DNA from 2 places in the Anaerotignum lactatifermentans genome. Region 1 is predicted to be linked to the other one. Evidence: predicted binding sites of a transcription regulator. Region 1 holds the regulator's gene; the other holds the start of a gene.
What was found. The regulator Rex, encoded in region 1, represses fermentation and respiration genes when NADH is low (regulators of the CRP and FNR family bind a similar motif). The targets are predictions, from matches to a motif close to ATTGTTAANTANTTAACAAT.
Positions count from the first base shown of each region.

Region 2: INF29_RS04235 (DUF3796 domain-containing protein) is a predicted target of Rex. The motif match lies at 1,926-1,945, and genes of this name have one in related genera.

Region 1 covers NZ_JADCKK010000054.1:12,453-17,419, forward strand. Annotated here, with positions in the region: gene INF29_RS11440 (aldo/keto reductase) at 1-586, shown strand, start outside; gene INF29_RS11445 (hypothetical protein) at 639-1,025, opposite strand; gene INF29_RS11450 (dihydrofolate reductase) at 1,058-1,546, opposite strand; gene thyA (thymidylate synthase) at 1,559-2,389, opposite strand; gene INF29_RS11460 (redox-sensing transcriptional repressor Rex) at 2,574-3,281, opposite strand; gene INF29_RS11465 (ABC-F family ATP-binding cassette domain-containing protein) at 3,421-4,967, shown strand, end outside.
Region 2 covers NZ_JADCKK010000010.1:47,014-51,980, reverse strand. Annotated here, with positions in the region: gene spoVAD (stage V sporulation protein AD) at 1-854, shown strand, start outside; gene spoVAE (stage V sporulation protein AE) at 851-1,204, shown strand; gene INF29_RS04240 (HD domain-containing protein) at 1,343-1,867, shown strand; gene INF29_RS04235 (DUF3796 domain-containing protein) at 2,047-2,397, shown strand; gene INF29_RS04230 (helix-turn-helix transcriptional regulator) at 2,399-2,599, shown strand; gene INF29_RS04225 (shikimate kinase) at 2,664-3,908, opposite strand; gene INF29_RS04220 (glycoside hydrolase family 10 protein) at 4,140-4,967, shown strand, end outside.

The sequences.
Region 1 (4,967 bases):
CGCCACCATGGCAAGCGTGGAAAATTCCCTGAAAGACTTGGGAACAGACTATCTGGATCTTTGCCTGCTTCACTGGCCTATGCCTGAAACAGACCGTGAAAAATGGCAGGAAAAAGACCTGTCCGCATGGCGTGCCCTGGAAAAGCTTTACAAAGAAAACGTTATTCGCGCCATCGGTGTCAGCAACTTCCTGCCTCACCATCTGATGCCCCTCATGAAAGAAGCGGAAGTTACACCCATGGTAAACCAGCTGGAATACCATCCCGGATATTGTCAGGCACATGCCGTTCACTATTCTCAGCAGCAGGGACTTCTGGTGGAAGCATGGAGCCCTCTGGGTCGTACCCGTGTGCTGGAAGATGCTCTGGTGCTGGAACTGGCAGAAAAATACGGCAAAACACCTGCACAGATTTGTCTGCGTTTTGCCCTGGACAATCATGTATTGCCTCTGCCTAAATCCAGCTCTGCGGAACGTATGAAAGCAAATCTGGATATTTTCGATTTCACCATTTCTCCTGAGGACATGTCCCGTCTGATGTGCATGCCCCAGACAGGATGGGGCGGACATCATCCCGACACATTCTAAAAGACAAAAACAGCCGGAATCCTTTATATGTAGGGATTCCGGCTGTTTTTTATCATTCTATCTTTGTTTGAGAAAGAGGTTCCTTCTTTTTCTTTGCTTCATGCCCCCGATGGCAAAGGATGAAGATCATAAACAGTACCGACGAAAAATCAGGTGCCGCAAGAAAGAGGAAAAAGCCATCTAATCCATTGCGGATGACCAGCGCCACAATGAATACCACCAAATTGATGGCTGCCATCTTCCAGTCGCAAATCTGGGTGAAGATATACAGCACCAGAAAATACACGGCAATCAGCCCAAATGCCGCATACGCCCATTTGGGGTCGTATGTGCGTGCACGTATGAGATTACAGTAATTCAGCAGATTGGTAAACATCAGGGCATATACCATACAAATGATATCTGCCACTTTTTTCCGATGAATGTAAATGGTCAACATACAAATCCTCCCCTTTCCCCCGAAACAGCCCTTTATTTTTGTTCGTAAATGTCAAAAGAGAATTTCACGCCATTTTCTTCCTGTACTTCCCCTTTTTCTGTCAATGTCCATTCCGGTTTTTCATCCAGATTGGGGAAATAAGTATCCGCAGGAAATTTGTCATAGATTTTGGTGATGTATGCTTTTTTGCACTGAGGCAGAAGCTGTTCATAAATGCTGCCGCCGCCGATAACAAAAATATCATCATCCTCGTAATCCGCCAGCACTGCAGGCAGTTCTTCCAGACTATGGCAAAGGGTCACCCCTTCCGCTTCATAAGCCTTATTTGCTGTCAGCACAATATGGGTACGTTTGGGCAAAGGCTTTTTGCCGGGGAAAGATTCCAGTGTCTTTCTGCCCAGCACCAGCACATGACCCATGGTCACCGCACGGAAATTTTTCATATCTGCGGAAATGCGGCACAGCAGTTCATTGTCCTTGCCGATGCCCCAGTTTTCGTCTACTGCTACAATGAGATTCATGGGTTTTCCTCCTTAAATGGCAATGGGCACTTTGCCGATGGGTTTGCCGTGTTCGTAGTCTTCCACGATAAAGTCATCTACAGTGAAATCATAGAAATTCTTGATTTCGGGATTCAAACGCACCTTGGGTGCGGGGAATGTTTCCCGTTCAATAAGTTCTTTGATGATAGGTACATGACGGTCGTAAATATGCATGTCGCTAATGACGTGTACCAGTTCGCCGGGCTCCAGTCCGCTGACCTGTGCGAACATCATCAGCAATGCGGAATACTGCACCACATTCCAGTTGTTTGCCGCCAATGTATCCTGAGAACGCTGGTTCAGGATCGCATTCAGTTTATTGCCTGTCACATTGAAAGTCATACTGTAAGCACAGGGTTCCAGTCCCATTTCTGTCAGGTCTGCAAAGTTGTAGATGTTTGTCATGATACGACGGGACGCGGGCGCATTTTTCAACTGCCACAGCACGTTGTCCACCTGATCCATTTCGCCGTGTTTGAATTTGTATTTCACACCCAGCTGATAGCCATAAGCCTTACCGATGGAGCCTGTTTCGTCTGCCCAGGAATCCCAGATTTTGCTGTTCAGATCGTGGATGTTGTTGGATTTTTTCTGCCAGATCCACAGGATCTCGTCAATGGCTGCTTTCCAGTTGGTGGCGCGCAGTGTCAGCAAAGGAAATTCCTTGCTCAGATCATAGCGGTTCACCACGCCAAAGGTCTTGATGGTGTAGGCAGGTGTGCCGTCTTCCCAGTGGGGGCGCACCTTTTCGTTTTCTGTAGAAAAGCCATGCTCTAAAATCTGTTTGCAATTCTGTATGAAAATATCGTCTGCTCTGCTCAATGTTTCTTTCCTCCTAAAAAATCGTTCATTTCTTTCTCCTCTTTTATGATACCCTATCTTTCTGCCGCCTTCAACCCAATTTTCCCAACGCCTCTTGGTCACAGCAGAAAAAAATGCGCAAAACAAACGCAAAAAAACAGACAACGCCCCGGACATTGTCTGTTTTTTATTTCATTTTCTGTTTTTACTTTTCTTCTTCTTCCACCTGACGGTGTTTTACAGGCAGACCGTTCTGCAGGTGATGCAGATCGTTTTCTTCGCTGTACATTTCATTGATCTTGTAAAGCAGTGTCATCAGACTGTCTGTCAAATGCACGTTTTCCACCAGCACATCATCGGGAACCTGCAAATCCACATGGCTGAAGTTCCACATGCCCTTTACGCCCCATTTTGCCAAATCATGGGCAACCTTAACAGCCTGTGAACGAGGCAGTGTCAAAATGGCAACGTCTACGCGATTGTTTTTCACGTATTCCTCCATTTTGTCCACGTCATAAACCTCCACGCCACGGATGGTCATGCCAACCAGACGAGGATTGATGTCAAAAACTGCTTTGATGACGAAACCGCGTTTTTCAAAATTTGTATAATTGACCAACGCCTGACCGATATTACCGCCGCCAATAACGATCATATTGTACATACGATCCAATCCCAGTATCTTTTTGATTTCATTGTAAAGATATTCTACATTATAGCCGTATCCCTGCTGACCGAAGCCGCCGAAATTGTTCAAATCCTGGCGAATCTGAGAGGCTGTAATATTCATCTTTGCACTGAGCTCTTTGGAAGAAATTCTGGTGATGTCGCTTTCCAGCAAATCGCCCAAATACCGATAATATCTGGGTAATCTGTTTATTACCGCCGGTGAAATCTTTTTTTCACTATCCATATTATCCAAATCCTCTCCTACTCAATTTGATTTCAGTATAGCACGCCTGTTATTTTATTGTCAACAATAACTCTTTTATTCCGCCCTTTTTTCTGGTATCATAATTGTGGACAACCCAAGGGTTACGGAGGAATAAAACATGATACTTGCAGTCAATCACATAGAAAAATCCTATGGCATCGACACCATATTGGAAAACATCACATTTCATATAGAAGAAAGAGAAAAAACCGCAATCGTAGGCGTTAACGGCGCCGGAAAGACCACCCTGTTCCGCATTTTGACGGGGGAAATCTCCGCTGACGGCGGCGATGTTTTCCTGAAAAAAGAAACCACCATGGGCTACATGGCACAGAACCAACAAATAGAAAGCAGCCGCACAATTTATGAAGAAATGCTATCGGTCTTTGAAAAAATTTTAACGGCCGAGGTCCGTCTTCGTGAAATAGAAAACGAAATGACACACCTGTCAGGAAAAGAGTTGTCTGACATGATGGAGGATTACGCGTCTTTACAGCACGAATTTGAACAAAACGACGGTTACAGCTACAAAAGCCGTCTGAAAGGTGTACTGAAAGGTCTGGGCTTTGGGGAGGACGAATTCGACCGCCCCCTGTCCCAGCTTTCCGGCGGACAGAAAACCCGTGTGTATCTGGGCAAACTGCTGTTATCCAAGCCGGATTTGCTGCTGCTGGACGAACCTACCAACCATCTGGACATTGCTTCCATTGAATGGCTGGAAGATTTCCTGAAAACATACGACGGCTCTGTCCTCATCATTTCCCATGACCGTTATTTCCTGGATAAAATCGTCACCAAAGTAGTGGAAATCGAAAACAGAAAATCCACTGTATACAACGGCAACTACACCGCATACATGAACCAGAAAGCCATCAACCGGGACATCCAGCAGAAGGCTTACGAAAACCAGCAGAGAGAGCTGAAACGACAGGAAGAAGTCATCCGCACACTGAAGGCATTCAATCGGGAAAAATCCATCAAGCGTGCCGAAAGCCGGGAAAAACAGCTGGAAAAAATCGAGCGTATCGATCGCCCCGACAGCCTGCCTTCCCATATGCGCCTGACATTGACACCCCGCATCATCAGCGGCAGTGACGTACTCCATGCGGAAGAACTGTCCAAGTCCTACGGCGGACAGCGTATTTTCCGCCATGTGAATCTGGATATCAAGCGTGGGGAAACCGTTGCCATCATCGGTCCCAACGGCGTGGGCAAATCCACACTGTTTAAAATGCTTCTGGGCGAAGTGCCTTCCGACAGCGGGCTTATGCGGTTCGGCACCAATGTTCATGTGGGTTATTATGACCAGGAACAGCAGAAATTAGACAGCAACAAGACCATTTTCGATGAAATTTCCGATACTTACCCCACTTTGACGGCGGGGGAAATCCGCAATATGCTGGCAGCCTTTGTCTTTACGGAAGATGACGTGTTCAAACAGGTTTCTTCCCTCAGCGGCGGCGAAAAAGGTCGCGTTTCTCTGGCAAAAATCATGCTTTCCAAAGCAAACCTGCTGATGCTGGACGAACCTACCAACCATCTGGATATGTTCTCCAAAGAAGTGCTGGAGGACGCTCTGAACCGCTATGAAGGCACCGTGGTATACATCTCCCACGACCGTTATTTCATCAATAAGACTGCCCAGATCATACTGGAGCTTTCTCC
Region 2 (4,967 bases), on a different contig from region 1:
GTTTTGTAGCGGAAAATATGGCATTGGTGCTGAAAAAAGCAGGATTGACCCATGAAGATATACAGTATGTTCTTTGCGGGGATTTGCTGAATCAGTGTATGGGAACGACCTTTGGCATCAAAGACCTGCCCATTCCTTTTTTGGGGCTTTTTGGTGCATGTTCTACCATGGGAGAAGCTATGAGCGTGGGTGCCATGCTCATTGACGGTGGCTTTGCTGAATATGTCTTAGGTGGCGCTTCCAGCCATTTCTGTGCGGCAGAAAAGCAATTCCGATTCCCGTTGCCATTAGGCATTCAACGCCCCCAATCAGCCACCAGAACGGTCACAGGGGATGGAGCGGTGGTTTTGGCGAAAGAAGGAGAAGGACCGCAGATTACCATGGTTACTACTGGAAAGATCATAGATATGGGAATTACAGATGCGCAGAATATGGGAGCAGCCATGGCACCTGCAGCGGTGGATCTGTTGATGGCGCATTTTCAAGAAACAGGACGCACCCCGCAGGACTATGATGTGATTGTGACAGGAGATTTAGGCTATGTGGGGCATCAGTTGGTTGTGGAGCTGATGGCAAAAGAAGGGTATGATATGTCAGAAAATTATACAGACTGCGGGATACTCATTTTTGACAGAGAAACGCAGGATACCCATTCTGGCGGCAGTGGATGTGCCTGCTCTGCAGTGACATTCTGCGGCTATTTTTATCCAAAACTTTGCAGCGGGGAAATCAATCGGATGCTTTTTATCCCGACTGGGGCTTTGCTTAGTGCGGATTCCGCGGTGCTGGGTCTGACCATCCCTGCTGTGGCTCATGGGGTCGTCATAGAAAGCGGAAAGGGGAGCTGCACATGATGTATCTAAAAGCCTTTCTTGTGGGCGGGCTGATCTGTGTATTGGGACAGATTCTTATTGATCGAACAAAGCTGACACCTGCCAGAATATTGGTTCTTTTCGTATGTGTTGGCTGTGTACTGGGTGGTCTTGGCATTTACCCAAAACTGATCGATTTTGCAGGAGCAGGGGCAACGGTGCCGTTGACAGGATTTGGCAATCGCCTTGCGTTGGAAGTGAAAAACGAAGTAGATGCTATGGGTATTTTCGGAATTTTTACTGGAGGAATCAAAGCTGCTGCTGGTGGGCTTACAGCAGTGATTATCTTCGCCTTTTTGGCGGCACTTATTGCTAGACCAAAAGAGAAATAGTGCATAAAGAGCAAAAGTAAATTTTGTTTTATTATTTTTCAAAAAAAATTTTGAATTTTGTAGCGTTGAAGCACCTTTCGTGATATAATGATTATGTAAATTAAGTTTACATGAATTTACAAGGAAGGAAAGACGTAAATGCACAAAGCGATTGGTTCAAGAAAAGACTTTAGCAGACCGGATGAGGATTCTTTGCTGGCAGAGTACAAAGCATGCGTCGAGGATCTCTTGGGGCATGAAATGGTACAGAAAATGGATAACCACGTACAGCACTGCGATACCAGCCGTTTACAGCACAGCATAAATGTATCCTATTACAGCTTTTTGATTTGCTACCGTATGGGTTGGGATTATCGTTCTGCTGCAAGAGCGGGCTTGCTGCATGATTTGTTTTTCTATGATTGGAGAACCAAAAAAGCAATTCGCTCCAATCATGCTGCTTGGCACCCTCGGGTTGCCTATGACAACGCGAAAAAGATTACAGAATTAAATAAAGTGGAAACAGACGCGATTTTGAAACATATGTGGCCCTGCACACCGGTGCCTCCCCGCTACGTAGAATCTTATGTACTGACATTTGTGGATAAGATTTCTGCCATTTTCGAAGTTGCCGAAAAAAAATCTGCGAAAGTATTCAAAAGACGTGCTGTGGTACAGCCTTAATTGAACGAACCCAAGAAAAAGTCCATGACGGTGTCATGGACTTTTTTCGATTTTAAAATGTGATAAATAAATCTCAAAAAGTGATATATTTGTACTATTTATATTGACAATCTTATTTTTGAGTGATATATTTGTATCAGAAAGAGATAAATATATCACTTATGAAAGAGGTGCTTTTTATGATTCGGAAAAATTTTTATTTAGGATTCATTGGGTTTTTGGGATTTTTTGCCAGTCGCTATTTTATGACAGGGGATATTACCAGTTTTGCTTACCTGGGTTTCTTCTCTTTCTTTGGATTTTTCTTTTTAGGGAAGATTCAGGGGGATCAGGCAGACGAACGTTATCAGGAAGATCGGAAAACAGCCCTTGCTTTTATTGGTCATCTTGCTTTGTTCCTTCTTGCAGCCATTTGGATTATCGGCTTGTTCATGAGTAATCTGGAAGTGACATTTATTCTGGTAGTCATTGCTTATGTGGTGCTGATTCTGGCGTATGCTGTGAAATTATATTGGCTGGAGGAACGATAATATGGCGGAATTTGTCTGTAATTTAAAAAAATATCGCCTGCTGAAAGACCTGACCCAAGAGCAGTTAGCAGAGAAGGTAGGCGTTCGGCGAGAAACTATCATGCGGCTGGAAGCAGGGAAGTACAATCCTTCACTGAAACTTGCTATTGATATATCCCGGGTGGTGGAAACACCCATTGAGGAATTGTTTATCTTTGATTAAAAGAAGCCCTGTCTGATTAGACAGGGCGTTTTTATTGCTGTATGAGAAGAATATTTCTGCAATATTATGCTTGCTGAAAAGCTGTTAATATTTTCTGTAAAGCTTTTTCTTCATTTTCATTATTTTCAATGATGGCTTCTGACGCAGCTGTGTAAAGGGGCAGACGTTCTTTCAAAAGTTTTCGAACAGCTTCCTGATCGGGGACCAGAGGGCGACCATTGCCGCTTTCCAACAATTCTGGATCGCGCTGAATCCAAATAACAGTTCCGTTACCTTTTAGCCACTGGATATTTTCTGGATTTTTAATGACACCGCCGCCGGTGGAAATGACCAGATTATTCTTTGTAGAAAGTTCTTGTACGACTTCAGATTCCACCTGACGGAAGGAATCTTCACCATATGCCGCAAAGTAATCAGCAATGGACATGCCAATGCGTTTGATAATCTCTGCATCTGTATCCACAAAAGTCTTTCCGAGTTTTTCTGCGGCAAGTTTGCCAATAGTACTTTTCCCGCAGCCGGACATACCAATGAGCACAAGATTTCTGCGTTCTGCCATCAATTCGTTATGCACCACTTCGATGGCGTTGTCAGGCAAAGACTGATCTAAAAAGATTTCAACGGCATATTTCGCTTGTCCAACAAGCATTTCCAGTCCGCCAATGGCTTGACACCCTCTTTCCTGCGCATCTAAAACTAGTCTGGTGCGCAGAGGATTGTAAACAACATCGGCAACGGCTTCCAGTTTGGTGAAGGGTGCCAGATAGATGGGTGTTTTCCCGGAATTGGGATACATGCCAACAGGTGTTGTATTGACAATTACCTGTGCATCTGTATGTAAAGCGTAGCATGTTTCGTATGAAATGGTGTTTTCCGCAATTTTGTAGTATATGGTGTGGATTTCTGCTGCTCCCATATCTTCCAGAACCGCAATAACGGCCTTAGAGGCGCCGCCTCTGCCCAGTACAAGCACCTTTTTACCTGCAATCTGGATATGGTTATGTTCCAGCATGTACCGAAAACCGAAGTAATCTGTGTTATATCCGAAAAGCTTCCCGTTTCGCTGCACAACAGTATTGACTGCGCCCATTTTTGCAGCTTTCGGGTCTACTTCGTCCAAGTATGGAATGACAGTTTCCTTATATGGTATGGTCACATTGATGGCGCTAAATGCTTTTTCGCGCATAAAGACATCCAGCTCCTCCAGAGAAAGCGGAATCAGATCATAAGTATAATCAGCCAGTTTCTCGTGTATGATCTTGGAAAAGCTGTGTCCTAATTTTTCACCAATTAGTCCGTAACGCATCATAAATATCACCCCATTTGATAAATTTTCTCTATATGCTAATATAAAACAATCTATTATGCAACAGTTTTTTTCCTGTATTGTAATAAAAACGTAATTTTCTATATAACCAAAGTGTGATACAATAAGTTGGTGCAAGTCGGTTGTAACAACTTATCATTTTTCTGATGAAATATGCAGAATATTTCGTGAAAATGCGGAATAATATGATCTAGAATAAAAGGAGTTTTGACAATGAAGAAATGGATGAAACGATTGACCGCAGCTGTACTAGGTGCGGTATTGGTTATGGGGAGTCTTGGAAGCCTTGCAGCTTATGGAGCGACCCCTAAAGCAGATGATGATATGCGTGCTGTTTGGATTTCCACTGTGTACAGTGCGGACTATCCTTCCACACAAAATAACGCAGAAGCACAGAAAGCAGAATTTATTCAGAAACTGGATCAGGCACAGGCACTGGGGCTGAACACCGTTGTGGTGCAGATTCGTCCCAAAGGTGATGCTTTTTATGAATCAGATCTGAACCCATGGAGTGCTGTTTTGACGGGCACACAGGGGAAAGACCCCGGTTATGACCCTATGGAATTTATGATTGAGGAAACCCATAAACGCGGTATGGAATTCCATGCTTGGATGAATCCTTATCGTATCACCACTTCCGGTGTGGATTTGTCTGCACTTTCCGCAGATAATATGGCAAGACAGCATCCAGACTGGATTTTGACTTATAACAATGCCATGTATTACAACCCTGCAAAAGAAGAAGTGAAACAGTATATCACCGATACTGTTGCGGAAGTTGTGGAAAACTATGACGTGGATGCTATCCACTTTGACGATTATTTCTATCCTTCCAATTATCCTTTGCCGGAAGGGGAAGGCAGAGAAGGCAGTGCTGCCAATGAACGCCGTGAACATGTCAATGACCTCATTGAAATGGTTTCTAAGCGCATCAAGAGCATTGACAGTTCTGTGGAATTTGGTATCAGCCCCATGGGTATCTGGAAAAACAGTTCTTCTGATCCTGCCGGTTCTGCTACAAAGGGTTCTGAAGGTTACTAC